Regions from separate parts of the Sphaerisporangium sp. NPDC049003 genome, predicted to be linked through region 1. Evidence: riboswitches for the same ligand, from Rfam matches in the RefSeq annotation. Region 1 holds a riboswitch; the other holds the start of a gene.
What was found. Region 1 has a riboswitch for glycine ahead of gcvT (glycine cleavage system aminomethyltransferase GcvT). Riboswitches for the same ligand answer to the same signal wherever they lie in the genome.
Positions count from the first base shown of each region.

Region 2: linked by a shared signal. The riboswitch ahead of gcvP (aminomethyl-transferring glycine dehydrogenase) and the one ahead of gcvT (glycine cleavage system aminomethyltransferase GcvT) in region 1 are both predicted to bind glycine.

Region 1 is NZ_JBICTU010000008.1:138,504-148,205, reverse strand. It holds gene ACGFIV_RS11170 (FCD domain-containing protein) at 1-459, opposite strand, end outside; gene ACGFIV_RS11165 (glutamine synthetase family protein) at 600-1,946, shown strand; gene ACGFIV_RS11160 (aldehyde dehydrogenase family protein) at 1,948-3,291, shown strand; gene ACGFIV_RS11155 (3-oxoacyl-ACP reductase) at 3,344-4,108, shown strand; gene ACGFIV_RS11150 (gamma-glutamyl-gamma-aminobutyrate hydrolase family protein) at 4,112-4,819, shown strand; glycine riboswitch at 4,838-4,935, shown strand; gene gcvT (glycine cleavage system aminomethyltransferase GcvT) at 5,071-6,162, shown strand; gene gcvH (glycine cleavage system protein GcvH) at 6,159-6,548, shown strand; gene ACGFIV_RS11135 (L-serine ammonia-lyase) at 6,652-8,028, shown strand; gene ACGFIV_RS11130 (hypothetical protein) at 8,212-9,234, shown strand.
Region 2 is NZ_JBICTU010000004.1:179,122-188,823, forward strand. It holds gene gcvP (aminomethyl-transferring glycine dehydrogenase) at 1-2,435, opposite strand, end outside; glycine riboswitch at 2,606-2,731, opposite strand; gene ACGFIV_RS05875 (MerR family transcriptional regulator) at 2,876-3,499, opposite strand; gene ACGFIV_RS05880 (bifunctional nuclease family protein) at 3,646-4,116, opposite strand; gene ACGFIV_RS05885 (MerR family transcriptional regulator) at 4,248-4,922, opposite strand; gene ACGFIV_RS05890 (FHA domain-containing protein) at 4,935-5,438, opposite strand; gene ACGFIV_RS05895 (mannose-1-phosphate guanyltransferase) at 5,802-8,303, opposite strand; gene ACGFIV_RS05900 (CDP-alcohol phosphatidyltransferase family protein) at 8,403-8,981, opposite strand; gene ACGFIV_RS05905 (methyltransferase domain-containing protein) at 9,211-9,702, shown strand, end outside.

The sequences.
Region 1 (9,702 bases):
GTAGTCGGCGGGCGCCGCGTCGTTGACGTCCGCGAGGCGGCGTTCGAGCGTCGCCTTCTGCTCCTCGGTGAGGTCCATGGACGCGAGGACCTGCGCGGCGCCGCACTCGATCGCCATGCGGAAGGTCAGCGCGTCGGCGAGGTCGGAGGCGCCCATCTTGTTGACGGCCCTGCGCAGGTCACCCTGGCCGGGGTGCGGCGGCTCGTACACGACGAAGGCTCCCCCGTAACGGCCGCGCCGTACGTCGAGGTAGCCGGCGTCCTGGAGCGCCCGGATCGCCTCCCGGAGCGTGACCCGGCTGATGCCGAGCTGGACGGCGAGGTCACGCTCGGCGGGGAGCTTCTCGCCGGGGCCGACCACGCCGAGCTTGATCGCCTGGAGCAGCCGCTCCACCGTCTCCTCGAAGGCGTTGCCCGCGCGGACGGGCCGAAGGAGCGCGACGAGCTGGGGCTCGCCCATCACTTCCCCCCTAGACCGGCTCCAATGGTTCGAGATTAGTCCATTCGACGGCTCAGGTGGCCCGAACCGTTGACGCGGGACGGTCGCTGGTGCTTGCATGCCAATGGTCTGTTTCCAGACTTTTGCGGGAGGGAAGTGCCGTGCTCACCGTCGACCAACTGCGTGAAGAGGTGTCCGCCGGGCGGGTGGACACCGTGCTTCTGGCCATCGTCGACATGCAGGGACGCCTCCAGGGCAAGCGGTTGTCCGCGCGGTACTTCCTTGAGGAGGTGCTGGAGCACGCCGCCGAGGGATGCAACTACCTCCTCGCCGTGGACATCGACATGAACACCGTCGACGGTTACAGCATGTCGTCATGGGAGCGCGGCTACGGCGACTTCGTGATGAAGCCCGACCTGTCCACCCTGCGCCGGGTGCCCTGGCAGGAGGGCACGGTCATGCTGATGGCCGACCTGCTCTGGGAGGACGGCTCCGACGTCACCGCCTCCCCCCGCCAGATCCTGCGCGGGCAGCTCGCGCGCCTGGCCGAGCGCGGATGGGCGGCCTACGTCGGCACCGAGCTGGAGTTCGTGGTCTACAACGACAGCTACGAGAACGCCTGGTCCAAGGCCTACCGCGACCTCACGCCCGCCAACCAGTACAACGTCGACTACTCGCTGCTCGGCGGCGCCCGCGTCGAGCCCCTGCTGCGCCGGATCAGGCTCGGCATGGAGGGCGCGGGGATGTACGTCGAGTCGGCCAAGGGCGAGTGCAACCTTGGGCAGCACGAGATCGCCTTCAGGTTCACCGAGGCGCTCGCCACCTGCGACAACCACTCGATCTACAAGAACGGGGCCAAGGAGATCGCCGCCCAGGAGGGCATGTCGATCACCTTCATGGCCAAGCCGAACCAGCGTGAGGGCAACTCCTGCCACATCCACATCTCCCTGCGTACGGCCGGCGGCGATCCGGTCATGGCGGGAGACGGCGGGCACGGGCTGTCGAAGCTCGGGGAGCACTTCATCGCGGGCCAGCTCGCCGCCATGCGCGAGCTCACGATGCTCTACGCGCCCAACATCAACTCGTACAAGAGGTACGTCCCCGGAAGCTTCGCCCCGACGGCGGTCAAGTGGGGTGTGGACAACCGCACGTGCTCGCTGCGGCTGGTCGGGCACGGGCCATCGCTGCGCGTCGAGAACCGCGTGCCGGGAGGGGACGTCAACCCCTACCTGGCGGTGTCGGCGCTGGTCGCGGCGGGCCTGCACGGCATCGAGAACGAGCTGCCGCTGGAGGAGGCGTACGGCGGCAACGCCTATGCGGCGGACGCCGAGACCGTGCCGGCCACGCTTCGCGAGGCGCTCTCCCTGTGGGAGAGTTCGAAGATCGCCAAGGACGCGCTGGGCGAGCAGGTCGTCGAGCACTACGCGAACAACGCGCGGGTCGAGCTGGCCGCCTTCGACGCGGCCGTCACCGACTGGGAGCTTTTCCGGGGATTCGAGCGGATGTGACATGAAGATCATCAACCCTGCCACCGAGGACGTGCTCGCCGACGTCGAGCTCGCCGACCTGGCCGAGACCGACCGCGCGGTGGAGCGTGCCAGGAAGGCGTTCCCCGCCTGGCGCGAGGTCGCGCCCGGTGACCGCGCGCGGCTGCTCCGCCGCTTCGCCGACCTCGTCGACCAACACGGCGACGAGCTGGCCGGCCTGGAGCTCGCCAACGCGGGCCATCCGATAGGCAACGCCCGCTGGGAGGCGGGCAACGTCCGCGACGTGCTGCACTTCTACGCGGGGGCGCCGGAGCGCAACCACGGCAAGCAGATCCCTGTGGCGGGCGGGGTGGACATCACGTTCGCCGAGCCGCTCGGCGTCGTCGGGGTGATCGTGCCGTGGAACTTCCCCATGGTGATCATGACCTGGGGGGCGGCCCCGGCGCTCGCGGCCGGCAACACCGTGATCGTGAAACCCGCCGAATGGACCCCGCTGACGGCTTTGAGGCTGGCGGAGCTGGCCCTCGAAGCCGGTCTCCCCGAAGGGGTGCTCCAGGTGCTGCCTGGAGCAGGGGAGGTCACGGGGGCCCGGCTCGTGGAGCACCCCGGCGTCAACAAGATCGTGTTCACCGGGTCGACCGAGGTCGGGAAGCTGATCGCCGCAAGGGCCGCCGAGAACGTCAAACGGCTCACTCTGGAACTCGGCGGCAAGAGCGCCAACGTGGTCTTCGCCGACGCCGACCTGGAGCAGGCCGCTGCGAGCGCCCCCTCGGCGGTCTTCGACAACAGCGGGCAGGACTGCTGCGCGCGCTCGCGGATCCTGGTGGAACGCCCGGTGTACGAGGAGTTCCTCGACCGGCTCGGCGCGGCCGTCGGGGGGCTGACGGTGGGCGATCCGCGCGATCCCGGCACCGACATGGGCCCGCTGATCAGCGCCGAGCACCGCGAGCGGGTCGCGTCGTTCGTCACCGCCGCGCCGCGCTTCCAGGGCTCGTGCCCGTCCGGCCGGGGATTCTGGTTCCCCCCGACCGTGCTGACCCACGACTCGCTGGACGACCGCGCGTTCACGGACGAGATCTTCGGGCCGGTCGTGAGCGTGGTCCCGTTCGAGGACGAGGCGCAAGCCGTACAGATCGCTAATAACACGAAATATGGTCTTTCGGGGTCTATCTGGACCCGGGACGTGGGACGGGCCCTCCGGGTGGCCCGCGCGGTCGAGGCGGGGAACCTCTCGGTCAACTCCCACTCCTCCGTGAGGTACTGGACGCCCTTCGGCGGGTTCAAGCAGTCCGGCCTCGGCCGGGAGCTCGGACCGGACGCGCTGGCCGCCTTCACCGAGACCAAGAACGTCTTCATCGCCCACTGAGCCACAGGGCTGAAGTTCCACGACTGATTCGAGCACCAGGGAGTTCGTCACTATGCAACGTCTGCGGGACCGCGTCGCCGTGATCACGGGGGCGGCGGGCGGCATCGGCCTCGCCACGGCTCGCCGCTTCGCCGAGGAGGGCGCGAAGGTCGTGTGCGCCGACCTCGACGAGGAGGGCGGCGCCAAACTGGCGGACGAGGTGGGCGGCTTGTTCGTCCGTACCGACGTCACCAGCGAGGAGGACGTCAGCCGGATGTTCGAGACGGCCTTCGAGACCTACGGCAGCGTGGACGTCGCCTTCAACAACGCGGGAATCTCGCCTCCCGACGACGACTCGATCCTGACCACGGGCATCGAGGCCTGGCGGCGCGTTCAGGACGTCAACCTGACCAGCGTGTACCTCTGCTGCAAGCACGTCATCCCGTACATGCGGCGGCAGGGCAAGGGCTCGATCATCAACACCGCGTCGTTCGTGGCGGTGATGGGGTCCGCGACGTCCCAGATCTCCTACACCGCCTCCAAGGGCGGCGTGCTCGCCATGTCACGCGAGCTGGGCGTCCAGTTCGCCCGCGAGGGCATCCGGGTCAACGCGCTGTGCCCGGGGCCGGTCAACACCCCGCTGCTGCAGGAGCTGTTCGCCAAGGACCCCGAGCGCGCCCAGCGGCGCCTGGTCCACATCCCCGTGGGCCGCTTCGCCGAGGCCTCCGAGATCGCCGCCGCCGTCGCGTTCCTCGCCTCGGACGACGCGAGCTTCATCACCGGTGCCGAGTTCCTGGTGGACGGCGGCATCTCGGGCGCCTACGTGACCCCGCTGTAGCCCATGCCGCGACCCGTCATCGGCATCACCTGCTACGTCGAGCCCGCCGCCTTCACCGTGTGGCGGATGCCGGCCGCGCTGCTGCCGTACACCTACGTGGAGCACGTCGTGAGGGCGGGAGGCCAGCCGGTCATCCTGCCCCCGGCGGGCGACCCCGCGCCACTGGTCGAGCGGCTGGACGGCCTGATCGTGGCGGGCGGCGGCGACGTCGACCCTGGCAGGTACGGCGAGCCGCCGCACGACCAAACCGGATACATCCGGAAATTTCGTGATGATGCGGAGTTTGAGCTGGTCGGCGCGGCACTGGAGGCGGAGCTGCCGTTCCTCGGCATCTGCCGGGGCCTCCAGGTCCTGAACGTGTCGCTCGGAGGCAGCCTCCACCAGCACCTGCCCGACGTGGTGGGACACAGCGGCCATTCCCCCGCGCCCGGCGAGTTCGGCCACCTGCCCGTACGGCTGACGCCCTGCAGCAGGGTCGCCGACGTGCTGGGCGCCGGGGAGGCCACTGCCGCCCACTACCACCACCAGGCGACCGACCGCCTCGGCGAGGGGCTCACGGTGTCCGCGACCTCGGACGACGGCACGGTGGAAGCGGTGGAGCTCTCCGAGCACCCCTTCGCGCTCGCCGTCCAGTGGCACCCTGAGGCGGGCCAGGAAGGTCATCTTTTCGAGGCGCTGGTCGCCGCCGCGACGAGCGGCCGGTCTTGGTAAGGTGAGCGGGAACACCGATGATCCCGTGCGGGAGAGCGTCCTGACATCCGGCCAGGACCCCTGAAGGAGCAAGTCCTCCCCGCGAACCTCACAAGGCAAAGGACCGTACGGGCAAGGTGATCTCTGGAAAGCAGGCTCTCTCCACGGGGCCTCGCCGAAGGTGAAAGTCCGGTAAAACCCGGGCGAAACTCTCAGGCACCGATGACAGAGGGGGAGGATGCTCTCATCCAACCCTGTCTGAGGTGCGCATCATGTCCAGACCCACACCGCTCCGCGAGGTGCACGAGAGCCTCGGCGCGACGCTCACCGACTTCGCCGGCTGGCTGATGCCGCTGCGCTACGGCAGCGAGTCCGCCGAGCACAACGCCGTGCGTACGGCCGCCGGGCTCTTCGACCTCTCCCACATGGGCGAGATCTTCGTCATCGGTCCTGAGGCGGGCCAGGCGCTGGACCACGCGCTGGTCGGCCACCTGTCCGTGCTCGAACCGGGCCGCGCCCGCTACACCATGATCTGCGCCGCCGACGGCGGCGTGCTGGACGACCTGATCGTCTACCGCCTTGGCACCGAGGAGTTCCTCGTCGTGGCCAACGCCTCCAACTACGAGCGGGTGGCCGCCGAGCTGACCGAGCGGGCCCAGGGGTTCGACGCCGAGGTCGACGACCGGTCCGACCGCTACGCGCTGATCGCCATCCAGGGCCCCCGCGCCCAGGAGATCCTCAGCTCGCTCACCGATGCCGATCTGCCCGGCCTGAAGTACTACGCGGGGCTGCCGGGCACCGTCGCCGGAGCCGAGGCCCTCATCGCCCGCACCGGGTACACGGGCGAGGACGGTTTCGAGCTCTTCGTCGCCGCGCAGGACGCCGCGCCGCTGTGGCAGGAGCTCACCAAGGCGGGCGACGCGTACGACCTGCGCCCCGCCGGGTTGTCCGCCCGCGACACGCTTCGCCTCGAAGCGGGCATGCCGCTGTACGGCAACGAGCTGAACGCCGGGCTGACCCCCTTCGACGCCGGCCTCGGCCGGGTCGTGAAGTTCGACAAGCCGGGCGACTTCGTCGGCCGTGCGGCGCTCGCGCCGCTGAAGGACGTCCCTCCGCGACGGCGCCTCACCGGCCTGGTCGCGCGGGGCCGCCGAGTGCCGCGCCACGGCTACCCCGTGGTGCTGCTGACTGACGGCACCGTCGTTGGAGAGGTCACCAGCGGCGCGCCCTCGCAGTCACTCGGCAAGCCGATCGCGATGGCCTACGTGGACATCAACGTGTCCGAAGGACTCGCGGTCGACATCCGTGGTAGCCATGAACCGGTCGACGTGGTTGACCTTCCTTTTTACCGGAGGAGCATGTGAGCAGCATTCCCGAGGAGCTCAGCTACACCAAGGAGCACGAGTGGGTGGCCGGGCTCGACGACGGCCTCACCGTGACCGTGGGCATCACGGCGTTCGCCGCCGATGCGCTGGGTGACGTCGTCTACGTCCAACTGCCGGAGACGGGTGCCACCGTCGAGGCTGGGGACGCCATCGGAGAGGTCGAGTCGACCAAGTCCGTGAGCGACATCTACGCCCCGGTGACGGGCGAGGTCGTCGAGGTCAACCAGACCGTCGTGGACGACCCCTCCCTGGTCAACTCCGACCCGTACGGCGAGGGCTGGCTGTTCCGCGTGCGCATCGAGGGAACCCCCGAGGATCTCCTCACCCCCGAGGAGTACACCACCGTCACGACCGCCGAGTCCTGACGGTCCTGACAGTTCTCACGGTCCTGTCACCGCGCGTCCTCACCCCGGCGAGCCCCCGCGCTCGCCGGGCCCCCGCACAACCCCTTCCGAAGGGCCGAGATCCATGGCGATCAGCGTCTTCGATCTGTTCAAGATAGGCATCGGGCCGTCGAGCTCGCACACCGGCGGGCCCATGGCGGCGGCGCACAAGTTCGTCCGGGGGCTCGACGGCGACGGGTTGCTGGAGAAGACGGCCCGGGTGGAGGTCATCCTCTACGGTTCGCTCGGACTCACCGGCAAGGGCCACGGCAGCGACAAGGCCGTCCTGCTGGGGCTGTCGGGCGAGAAGCCCGAACTGGTGGATGTGGACACCATCGACGACCGGCTCGCGCGGATGCGCTCCACCGGCACCGTGAATCTGTACGGCTCGCATGAGATCCCGTTCGTGATCGGCGAGGATCTCGTCTTCGAGCGCAAGATCTCACTGCCGCACCACCCGAACGGCATGCGCTTCACCGCCTTCTCCCCCGAGGGCGAGTCCCTCCGCGAGAAGATCTACTACTCGGTCGGCGGCGGGTTCGTCGTCGACGAGAACGCCACCGGAGCCGACCGCATCAAGGCCGACGACACCGAGCTCCCCCACCCGTTCACCACGGCGGCGGAGCTTCTCAAGCACTGCTCCGACACCGGCCTGTCGATCTCCGGGCTGATGTTGGAGAACGAGAAGGCCTTCGGCCGCACCGAGGACGAGATCCGGGCCGAGCTGCTCCGGCTCTGGCAGGTCATGGCCGACTGCGTACGGCGCGGCAGCGCCAAGGAGGGCGTGCTCCCGGGGGGCCTCAAGGTCAGGCGGCGGGCCAACCAGCTGTTCCGGCGCCTGCAGAGCGAGTCGCCCGAGAAGGACCCGCTCCAGACGATGGACTGGGTCACGCTGTTCGCCCTCGCCGTGAACGAGGAGAACGCGGCGGGCGGCCGCATCGTGACCGCGCCCACCAACGGCGCCGCCGGCATCATCCCGGCCGTACTGACCTATTACGACCGGTTCACCCCGAAGGCCGACGACGAGGGCATCATCCGGTTCCTGCTCACAGCCGGGGCGATCGGCGTGCTGTTCAAGGAGAACGCCTCGATCTCCGGGGCCGAGGTCGGCTGCCAGGGCGAAGTGGGCTCCGCCTGCTCGATGGCCGCCGCCGGGCTCACCGAGGTCCTCGGAGGCACGCCCGAGCAGGTCGAGAATGCCGCCGAGATCGGCATCGAGCACAACCTCGGCCTGACCTGCGACCCGATCGGCGGCCTGGTGCAGATCCCCTGCATCGAGCGCAACGCGGTCGCCTCCATCAAGGCCATCGCTGCGGCCCGCATCGCCCTGCGCGGCGACGGCCGCCACTTCGTCTCCCTGGACAAGGCCATCAAGACCATGCGCGACACCGGCCGCGACATGCTCGACAAGTACAAGGAGACCAGCCGCGGCGGCCTCGCCGTCAACGTCATCGAGTGCTGACCCGGCGCCACGACGGCGCCCGTATCTCCCTGCCGGCAACCGTCGTCCGTGGCCACTGCCCCTTTCTTTCGTCCTGACCGCTTCATCCCAGGGGCCGTACTCAGACGCGAGAGCCCGCCCGGCCACCGAGGCCTATTGCAAATTACGGGCACGTCCTCTGCCCCTGAGTAGACGGAGACAGGTATGAAGGCGGCGATGGTGGCGGCCATGGTGCTCCTGGGGGCGGCCGCCTGCACCTCTCCCGCTCCCGAGCGGACGACCGCGCTCGCGACACCCACCCCGGTCCGGACGAGTACGTCGGCCTTTGCCACCACCGATCCTCAGGCGAAGGTCGTGCGGATCCCCTCCGTCGGCGAACGCCCCTGGGTGGTCGGCACGCTTCCCGACGGGCGTCCCCTCGTCGGCAGGGGCCGTCATCGATTCCAGCCGGGCCGCGTCGACATCCTCGACCCGGCGACAGGCCGCAGCTCCCTCCTAGTCCAGGACGCACCCGATACCGAATCGTTCACGGTCCTCGCCGCGGCGGACGGCTCCTACGTGGCAAGGCTCCTCGGAAACGACGAGCCGGGCGGCTGGGAACTGGAGGTGATCGACCTGCGCACCGGACGAGCCAGGACTGTGGTGGACACCTGGCAAGAATCGGCCTGGCAGTGCGGCAACGGCTGGGACTATCCCCGCGACCTTCAGTTGCATCAGGGCCTGCTCTACTTCTCCCGATGCGTCACCACCGGTACCGGGGACGTGGGGGTCTTCCGCATCGACCCTGGCCACGGCACCCCCGGGCTGTGGCGGCGCGGGCTGTACGACCTCACCTGGCAGAGCGACGGTTTCCTGGCCAGATCACCCGTCGTGTCAGGCGACGCGTTCACCGGGTCGTTGGCCCGCTTCGCCCCGGACGGCACGCGGCGCGGTCTTCCCGTTCTGGCCGCCTACCTCCAACCGGAGGACGTCGACAACCTTCACCGACTGGAGTACGCGGACGGCACCGCCGCCGTACTGAGCCCACGCGCCAAGGGCGTCTCGACGCAGAGCCACTTCGCGGTGTGGCGCGAAGGCCAGGCCGCGTGGCTCCTCGACGTCCGGACACGCACTGCCACGCGCCTCCCCGGCCGGCGGATCACCGAGGCGTTCTTCCCCTCCCCCGGCTTCCTCCAATGGCACGCCGACGACGACGACCACGCCGTGGACCTACGAACCCTCCACTGACAGCCTCGGTCACAGACAGGGGGCTCTCCCTCGTAACGGTTAACGCCGCTGGGTGGTGATGCCCGCATGCTTGACGCCGGTTGGGAACGCCGACCACTCGCCGCGACGCCGCGTGCCGAACGGTGTGGTTCCGGTGCACCGCGAAGCGCTCCGTTATATCCCCGACTAGGTCGGGAGGAACTTGGAGGGATGTTCCTGGGTCGATGACTTTAGCTGGAGGTATGCGATATACAGAACAACGGAACGGCGCCGGGTGTCCTGCGTGAACGCGGCAGTCGCGGCCTGCCATGCGATGAACTGTATCGACAGTTGCTCAACCCATAATTTCCCACCGGCCTACGGCACATTTACCCCCTACCTCTATTCAATGCGGCCGCCCTCTTCCATCCCGGTATTGCGTTCGCAGATCTGATCTGCGAACGCAATACCGGGACGAACACGACGCAGAAGGATATCCGCTCCGGCCAA
Region 2 (9,702 bases), on a different contig from region 1:
TGGCGCAGGTCGACGATGCACTCGTGCGCGACCAGGCCCTCGCGGCCGGTGTAGAGCACCGGGTAGTGCGGGGCGAGTCGCCGCGCCAGGTAGTTGGCCGACAGGATCGCCTGCTCGGTGGCCGCCTTGAGCCCGTCGGCGCCCATCATCCTGACGTAGGCCCACGAGATCGGCAGGATGCCGGCCGACCCGAAGGGCGCGGCCGAGACCGGGCCCACCGGGCTGTCCTCCAGCGGGTGGCCGGGCAGGTAGGGCGCCAGGTGGGAGCGGACCGCCACCGGGCCCACGCCGGGACCTCCGCCGCCGTGCGGGATGCAGAAGGTCTTGTGGAGGTTCAGGTGGGAGACGTCCGCGCCGAACGATCCGGGCTTGGCCAGCCCGACCAGGGCGTTGAGGTTGGCGCCGTCGACGTAGACCTGCCCGCCGGCCTCGTGGACCCGGTCGCAGATCTCGGTGATCGTCTCCTCGAACACGCCGTGCGTGGAGGGGTAGGTCACCATGATCGCCGCCAGGCGGTCGCGGTGTTTGTCGATCTTGGCGATGAGGTCGGGGACGTCGACGTTGCCGTCGTCGTCGCAGGCGACCACGACGACCCGCATGCCCGCCATGACGGCGCTGGCGGCGTTGGTGCCGTGGGCCGACGACGGGATGAGGCAGACGTCGCGCTCGTTGTCGCCGTTGGCCCTGTGGTAGGCGCGGATCGCGAGCAGGCCGGCGAACTCGCCCTGGGAGCCCGCGTTGGGCTGCAGCGAGACGGCGTCGTACCCGGTGACCTCGGCCAGCCAGCCCTCCAGGTCCTTGATGAGCCGCAGGTAGCCCTCCACCTGGTCGGCCGGGGCGTAGGGGTGGATCCCGGCGAGCTCGGGCCAGCTGATCGGCTCCATCTCGGTCGTGGCGTTGAGCTTCATCGTGCAGGAGCCCAGCGGGATCATCGACCGGTCGAGCGCGATGTCCTTGTCCTGAAGTTTCCGGAGATAGCGGAGCATCGCCGTCTCGGAGCGGTGGGAGTGGAACACCGGGTGGGTCAGGAAGTCCGTGGTGCGCAGCAGCTCGGCGGGCAGCGCGTCGGAGGTGGCGGTGTCCAGGTCGTCCAGCACGATGCCGGTGAGGCCGAACGCCTCCCAGACCGCCCGGAGGTCGTCGGCCGTGGTCTTCTCGTCGCAGGAGACGCCCACGTGGTCGGCGTCGGCGAGGCGCAGGTTGACGCCCCTGTCGCGGGCCGCCGCGACGATCTCGGCGGCACGGCCGGGGACGCGGGCGAGCACGGTGTCGAAGAAGTCGTCGTGCGCGATCTCGACGCCGGCGCCGCGCAGCCCGGCCGCGAGGACGGCGGCGTGCCGGTGGGTGCGCTGGGCGATGCGCCGGAGCCCCTCGGGGCCGTGGTAGACGGCGTACATGCCGGCGATCACGGCCAGCAGCACCTGCGCCGTGCAGATGTTGCTCGTGGCCTTCTCCCTGCGGATGTGCTGCTCGCGGGTCTGCAGGGCCAGGCGGTACGCGGGGCGCCCGTCGGCGTCCTGCGACACCCCGACCAGGCGGCCGGGCATCTGCCTCTGGAGCCCCTCGCGGACCGCCATGTACGCGGCGTGGGGGCCGCCGAACCCGAAGGGCACGCCGAAGCGCTGGGAGGAGCCCACGGCGATGTCGGCGCCCATGGAGCCGGGCGCCTCGACCAGCGTCAGCGCGAGAAGGTCGGCGGAGGCGACCACCAGCGCGCCGCGGGCGTGGGCCTCGTCGGCGACGGCGCGGAAGTCCTTGATCTCGCCACTCGCGCCCGGGTACTGGACGAGCACGCCGAACAGCTCGCCGCCGGGCAGGCCCTGGCGGAGGTCGGCCTCGGCGAGCTCGATGCCGAGCGGCTCGGCGCGGGTGGCCAGCACGGCCTTGGTCTGCGGGAGGGCGTCGGCGTCCACGACGAACACCGGGCTCTTGGCCCGCCCGGCGCGGCGGGCCAGCGTCATGGCCTCCGCCGCGGCCGTGGCCTCGTCGAGCAGCGAGGCGCCGGCGACGTCCAGCCCGGTCAGGTCGCTGATCACGGTCTGGAAGTTCAGCAGGGCCTCAAGGCGTCCCTGCGAGATCTCCGGCTGGTAGGGCGTGTAGGCGGTGTACCAGCCCGGGTTCTCCAGCAGGTTGCGCCGGATGACCGCGGGGGTGATCGTGTCGTGGTAGCCGAGCCCGATCATCGAGGTCAGCACCTGGTTGCGGGACGCGAGCGCCCGCAGCTCGGCGATGGCCTCGGTCTCGCTCGCCGCCTCGGGCAGGTCGAGCGGGCCCTCCGCGCGGATCGTCCCGGGCACCGCCAGGGCGATCAGGTCGCCGACCGACTCGTAACCCACCGCCTCCAGCATGCGCGCCTGATCGGCGTCCGCGGGGCCGATGTGCCGGGTGGCGAAGGGCGGTGCGGACAGGTCGCGAAGCGGTGACCGATCGGTCATGGGGCCCTCCTGAGGGTGTGGAGACCAGCGCTTGGAGCGCGCGCGTATGCCGGGTCTCCCCCTCTGTCAGCGCGATGTGTCATCGCGACCTGAGAGCTTCATCCCCATAAAAGCGGATTTGCACCGTCGGTGAGACACGCCTGGCGGGCATGTCTACTTTCCAGAGTCGCCTCACCCGTGCGGTACGTGGGCCTGAGAGATTCCGGGGAGGTTGCTCCTTCGGCGCCCGGGTCACACGCCGGCACCGCGTGGAGCGCGGAACCGGCCCGTGCCAGGGACTCTCCCGCACAGGGTCATAAGCCTTGCGCCAATCGTACCGTCCCGCCCCGACTTAGGGGCTACCCCTATTGCCCGGGTTTGCCGTACTTTGCCCCTGACCTGCGGGTTCACGAAGATCCAGCCCCGTCCCCACGGGATCTCCACTCACACAGTGGCCGGGGTCACCCTGTCTTGCGGGCCTTCCTGCGCCGAGCCAGCTCGTCACCCGGGTGCTCCTCCGTGGAGGTCCGGTCGGCCGGCTCCGCGCGTTCCCCCGGCAGCTCCGCCAGGGATCCCTCGACCTCGCGCCAGACCCCGCCCAAGGCGATGCCGAACACGCCCTGGCCGCCTTCGAGCAGATCTATCACCTCGTCGGCCGAGGTGCACTCGTAGACGCTCACGCCGTCGCTCATCAGCGTGATCTGCGCCAGGTCGTTGACCCCGCGCTCCCGCAGATGCTGCACGGCGGTGCGTATCTGCTGGAGCGACACCCCGGTGTCGAGCAGGCGCTTGACCACCTTGAGAACGAGGATGTCGCGGAAGCTGTAGAGCCGTTGCGACCCCGAGCCCTGCGCCGCCCGTACCGACGGCTCGACCAGCTGGGTTCTCGCCCAGTAGTCGAGCTGGCGGTAGGTGATGCCGGCCGCCGAGCACGCCGTCGGGCCGCGGTATCCCACGTCGGCGGGCAGCGACGCCGGCCGCTCGTCGAACAACAGGCCCTGCTCGCCCGCGCGCTCCCGCGCCGACTGGCGCTGGGCCGGATCATGCTGGCCGGCCGTCTTTCCCTCGCCGCTGCTGACCGCCACTGCGGACCTCCGGCTTTCTCTCATCCCACGGTCTGATCTGGGGGTTCGTGAATTACAACCGTGGTTTCCCTTGCACCGTAGGACTGGCGCGATGCTCAGTCAACGATCCCGCCCGGCGCGTCGTGAAGCGTAAATGCCCGATATGGCTAACCCGCACGACCGAAGTCCTCGGGCGTGATCGTGTCCAGGAACTCACGGAACTTCTCGACCTCGTCCTCCTGATCATCAGGGATGATGACGCCGGCCTCGCGCACGACATCCTCGCTGGCGAAGATGCTGGCACCGGTGCGAAGAGCCAACGCGATCGAGTCGGATGGGCGTGCGCTCACCTCGACACCGTTGGAGAACACCAGGTCAGCGAAGAAGATCCCGTCGCGCAGGGCCACGATGTTGACCGTCTGCAGCCGCACGCCGAGAGCTTCGATCACGTCCTTGAACAAGTCGTGGGTGAGCGGCCGGGGTGGCGGCTCCTCTGCCTGTGCCAGAGCGATGGCCGTGGCCTCGGTCATCCCAATCCAGATCGGCAGATAACGCTCACCCTTCGCCTCCTTGAGCAGGACGATGGGCTGGTTGGAGGGCATCTCGACACGGACCCCCACGACCTCCATCTGCAACACAGGCTGCTCCGTCTCATTGGGTCGCCGGCCCGCTCCGGGCCCGTTCCCTTGCGGCTCTCGGCTCGCGGCGTGACCATCGCCGCAAAATTCAACGTAACATCCCCGCACCCCGAAATGTCCGGGCGCCTCCTTCAGCGGCCCAGAATGCCCCTCAGACCGCCCCGCACCAGGGCGGCGTGCAGCTCCAGGAGCAGGGCGGAGAGCTCGCGAGCGGTCTCCTCGGCCTGATCGACGGCGCCGGGGGCGCGGCGGCGCAGCAGCGGCGCCACGGCCTGCTCCACGAGCCCCGCCTCGCGCTCCGCGGCGGCCCTCAGCACCCGCAGGTGGCGGGGGTGCAGCCCGAACCTTCCGAGCGCCCCTGAGGCCCTGGCGACGGTGAGGGCCTCGGCGTCGTACCACCGCGCGACCGGGGTCAGCAGGCCGTAGTCCTCCAGCTCCACGAGGGTCTCCTCGTCGAGGGCCGCGGCCTCCAGAAGCTCGGCGCGGCTCAGCCGGATCTCGGCGACCGGCGGCTCGGCCCCGACTGCGCGGGGCCGGGTGACGCCGTCGCGCTCGGCGGTGTCCAGGTGGTCCTTGATCACGCGCAGCGGAAGGTAGCGGTCACGCTGGGCGGTGAGGATGTAGCGCAGGCGCTCGACGTCGGCGTGGGTGAACTTGCGGTACCCCGAAGGGGAGCGCTGGGGCTCGATGAGCCCCTCGCCCTCGAGAAAGCGGATCTTGGAGACGGTGACGTCGGGGAAGTCGCCCCGCAGGATCTCGAGGACTTCCCCGATGCTCATGAACGCCCTGGCTGCCTGCGCGCCCATCACCGTTCCTCCTCACCCACGCGTGAGGAACACCAGCCGGAACTTGCCGATCTGGACTTCGTCGCCGCCGGAGAGCGGTAGCTCCTCGATGCGCTCCCGGTTGACGTAGGTGCCGTTGAGGCTGCCGACGTCCCTGGCGGTGAAGTAGTCGCCCCGCCGGTAGAACTCCGCGTGCCTGCGCGAAACGGTCACGTCGTCGAGGAAGATGTCGCTCTCGGGGTGACGGCCCGCCGTGGTGAGGTCGCTGTCGAGCAGGAACCGGCTCCCGGCGTTGGGCCCGCGCATCACGACCAGCAGGGCCGTGCCGGCCGGCAGCTGCTCGACCGAGGCCCGATCGGGGATGAGCGTCTGTCCCGTCGCGTCGCCGTCCATCGCCTCGATCCCACTGAGTGAGATCGTGGAGGTGGTGTCCCCCGGCGTGTTTTCGACACGACTCAGCGGCGACCCGCACCGTGAGCAGAAACGGGCGTCGTCAGGGTTGGCATGACCGCACTGCGTGCAGTAGACGCTCGGCATCGATCGGCTCGGCCTCCTACCGCGAAGTCGCGGCGACGGTGCTCTGTGCGGCGTGCCTCGGTTCTTCGCTTCTCATAGTTGCTCAGACTGCGAATGCCGCAACTTACGCTGATGAGTCGCAAAGGTCAAGATGAGGGCAGGCTCGCGGGTTCGGACATGCTGCTGGTGGGGCTCGCTCGGTCCTCGCTGACGGGGGCTCGCGTATCTCCTGACGGCGCTCGCCCCTCGTTCCTTCCGACCCGGCTCGCCACGCCGGTCCAAAGCTACCGCCCGCGCCGCCCTCCGGTCCATGCGGCGCGCCGTTCAAATGTGACCGGAAACGGCCGGTTCGGGGCAGAACGCTCCCGTTGCCGGGGCGGGCGCTCAGGTGCCCGCGGCGTGCTCCACCACCCGCGCCCAGCGCTCCAGGAGGCCCTGTGCCACGTCCAGGTCGTCCCCTTCCGCCCAGATACGGGTCACGGCCTCCGAGGGGTCGGGGAGGATCAGGGCCCAGCCTCCGTCCTCCTCGACCACGCGCACGCCGTCGGTGGTGTCGAGGTGGTACCCGTCGGCCGCCTCGACGACCGACCGCATGACCGCCCCCTTGGCGGCCCACGGGGTCGGAACCGTGCGTTTGAGCATCTTCGCCTGCGGGATGCGGGCGTCGATCTGGCTCAGCGACAGCCGGGTGCGGGCCACCAGCCCGAGGATGCGCAGGAAGGCGGCCAGGCCGTCGACCGTGGGCGCGAACTCCGGCACGATGAAGCCGCCGCGCCCGTCCGCCGCGAAGATCAGATCGGGGTCGGCAGCCGCCGAGGTGAGGGCGTCCAGGGCCGTGGAGGTCCACTGCACCTGCGCCCCGTGGAACCGGCACACCTGCTCGGCCACGCGGGTGGTGGTCACGGGCAGGGCCACCCGGCCGCCGCGTCGCTCGGCCGCGACCAGGTCGAGGACGACCAGCTGCGCCCGCTCCTCGCTGATCAGCTGGCCCATCTCGTCGACCAGGGAGACGCGCTCCCCCACCGGGTCGAAACGTACGCCGAAAGCGGCCCTGGAGGACCCCACGAGCTCCGCCAGGCGCTGGAGGTCCCTGCGGCGCTCGGCGAGCGTCTCGGTCGGCGAGGCGTCGTCCAGGCGGTTGTTGACGGTGAGGACGTCCACCCCGACGCGGCCGAGCAGGCTCGGGAGCACCAGGGAGGAGGTGCCGCCCGCGCAGTCGATGACGACCTTCATCTCGGCGTCGCGCACGCCGGACATGTCGACCCAGCGCAGCAGCTCGCGGGTGTAGTCCTCCACGGCCCTGGCGGGGAAGCTCAGCTCCGCGATCTCGCCGGGGAAGGCGCGCCGGAACTCCTGCCGGGAGAAGACGCGCTCCAGCTTGCGCTGCGCGCCCTGCGACAGGTCGGCGCCGTTCTCGTCCATGAAGATGATGTCGACGCTCTGGGGGTCACCTGGGGTGGTGCGAAGGGCGATGCCGCCCGAGGCGGTCTCGTTGGAGGTGTGGAAGCGCGCGACGGGCAGCGGGGCGGCCTCCAGGTCGAGCACGTTGATCGCGCTCGCGGTCAGCGCGCTGATGACCGCGCGCTTGAGGGCGCGGGCGGCGCGGGAGGAGTCGCGCGAGGTGATGACCGACGCGCCCTTCTTCAGGGTGGTGGCGTACGCGCTGGCCAGGCGCACGCACAGCTCGGGGGTGATCTCGACGTTGACGAGGCCGGAGACCCCGCGCGGCCCGAACAGGCTTCGCTGGCCGCGCGACTCCCAGATCACGCTGGTGTTGACGACCGCGCCCGCCTCGATCGTCTTGAAAGGGTAGATCTTGACGCCGGAGGAGACGTAGGCCTCGGACTCGATCACGCACTCGTCGCCGACGACGGCGTTCTCCTCGATGCGCGCGCCGGTCATCACGTCAGTGTTCTTGCCGATCACGCAGCCGCGCAGGTGGGCGCTCGGCCCGATGTAGACGTTGTCGTGGACGACGGCGCGGTGCAGGAACGCGCCCTCCTTCACCACGACGTTGTCGCCGAGGACGGTGTACTCCCGCAGTTCGGCGCCCGCCTCGACCTTGGCGTAGCCGCCGATGTAGAGCGGGCCCTTCAAGATGGCGTCGGGGTCGACGGAGGCGCCCTCGGCGACCCAGACGCCCGGGGAGAGCTCGAAGCCGTCGGCGTCCAGCTTGACCCGGCCCGACAGGGCGTCCGCCTGCGCCTTGAGGTAGCTCTCGTGGGTGCCGACGTCCTCCCAGTAGCCGCCGGTGATGTACCCGTACAGCGGCGCGCCCTGGGCCAGCAGCTTGGGGAAGACGTCGGCCGACCAGTCGACCGGGACCCCGGGGGCGACCTCGTCGAGGACCTCCGGCTCCATCACGTACACGCCGGTGTTGACCGTGTCGGAGAAGACCTGCCCCCAGGTGGGCTTCTCCAGGAAGCGCTGCACCCTGCCCTGCTCGTCGACGATGATGATCCCGAACTCCAGCGGGTTCGGCACGCGCTTGAGCCCGATGGTGACGAGGGCGCCGTTCTCCTCGTGGAACCGGATCAGGTCGGTCAGGTCGATGTCGGTCAGCGCGTCCCCGGAGATCACCAGGAAGCGCTCGTCGCGCAGCTTGTCGGCGGCGTTCTTCACGCTTCCCGCCGTGCCGAGCGGGATCTCCTCGGTGGCGTAGTGGAGGCTCATGCCGAGCTCGTCGCCGTCGCCGAAGTAGTTGCGCACCAGGGCGGCCAGGAACTGGACGGTGACGACGGTCTCGGTGAAGCCGTGCCGCTTCAGCAGGCGGAGCACGTGCTCCATGATCGGCCGGTTGACCACGGGAAGTAGGGGTTTGGGCTGGTTGGCGGTCATCGGCCGCAGCCGAGTCCCCTCCCCGCCCGCCATCACGACGGCCTTCACAGATCACCCTCCGTCTGTTTCGTCACGGTGGGCACACGGTCACGCTCGCGCGGGCAGTAGTGGCCGCGGGGACTCGCCGGGACGGGCCCCCACGATCGCTCATGCCCGGCTCGCCCCTCCGATGAGCCGGCGCCCCTGAACCACGTACAGCGCCCCCGCCCACCAATACAGACCTGTTCCCCAGATGGCAAAGGCCCATCCCAAGATCCGGGCTATGTCGGCGTACCAACCGTCGTGGGACGCCAGGAAAAGCAGCGGGAAGGCGTAGAGCAGGTTGGCGGTCGCGGCCTTGCCGAGGAAGTGGACCGGCAGGGCCGACCCGAAACCGTGCCTGCGCAGGACCGGAACGCCGAGCAGCAGCAGGACGTCCCTGCCGACGATCAGGGCGGTCAGCCACCAGGGGATGACCTCGCGCAACGTCAGCCCGATCAGCGTGGCCAGGATGTAGAGCCGGTCGGCGAGCGGGTCGAGCAGCCTGCCCAGCTTGCTGGTCTGGTTCCAGGCCCTGGCCAGCTTGCCGTCGAGCCAGTCGGAGAACCCCGCCGCCATGAGCAGGGCGAGCGCCCACCCGTCGGCCTTGGGCCCCAGAACCAGCCACAGGAACACCGGCACGCCGAGCAGCCGCAGCAGGCTGAGCATGTTCGGAACCGTCCAGATCCGGTCCTCCGCCGATCTCACCCGTGACTCCCCTCGTGAACCTGGTGCCGACCCTAGCCGGTGCGCGGCCCCGGGCGGCGGCGGGGGCGAGCCTGGCCGCGATGCGTATCGTGAAAGGACGCACCCGCGCCCGTTCTCCGGGGACGAATGACGGGATCCTCCTCAAGTCGGAGACGGGGTCCTCCAGGCGATCACGAGATCGGCCGAACGGTGGAAGCAGCAGACCATTTTCTTCTTTAAGGTCGGTGCCATGGCCAATGACGCAGCCGTCTTCTTCGGGCAGTTCATGCGCTCGCCCGGCACCACCGGGGCGGTCGCGCCCAGCTCACAGCGCCTGGCGAGGGTGGTCGCCTCTCCGGTTCCCGAGCGCGGGGACCCCGTCATCGTCGAGCTCGGCCCGGGGACGGGCGTGTTCACCAAGGAGATCCAGCGGCGTCTCGGCGGGCGGGGCCACCACCTGGCCGTCGAGATCAACGCCCGGCTCGCCGTGGGGCTGGCCGAACGGCACCCCGGCGCCAAGGTCGTCGTCGGCGACGCCGCGCACCTGCCCAAGATCCTCGCCAACCACGGGCTCGACCGGGCCGACGTGGTGGTCAGCGGGCTGCCCTGGGCCGCCTTCCCCTCCGCGCTCCAGGACCGGCTGCTGGAGGCGATCCGCGAGACGCTGACGCCCGCGGGGACCCTGACCACCTTCGCCTACCTGCACGCCCGTACGCTGCCGCCGGCGATGCGCTTCCGCCGC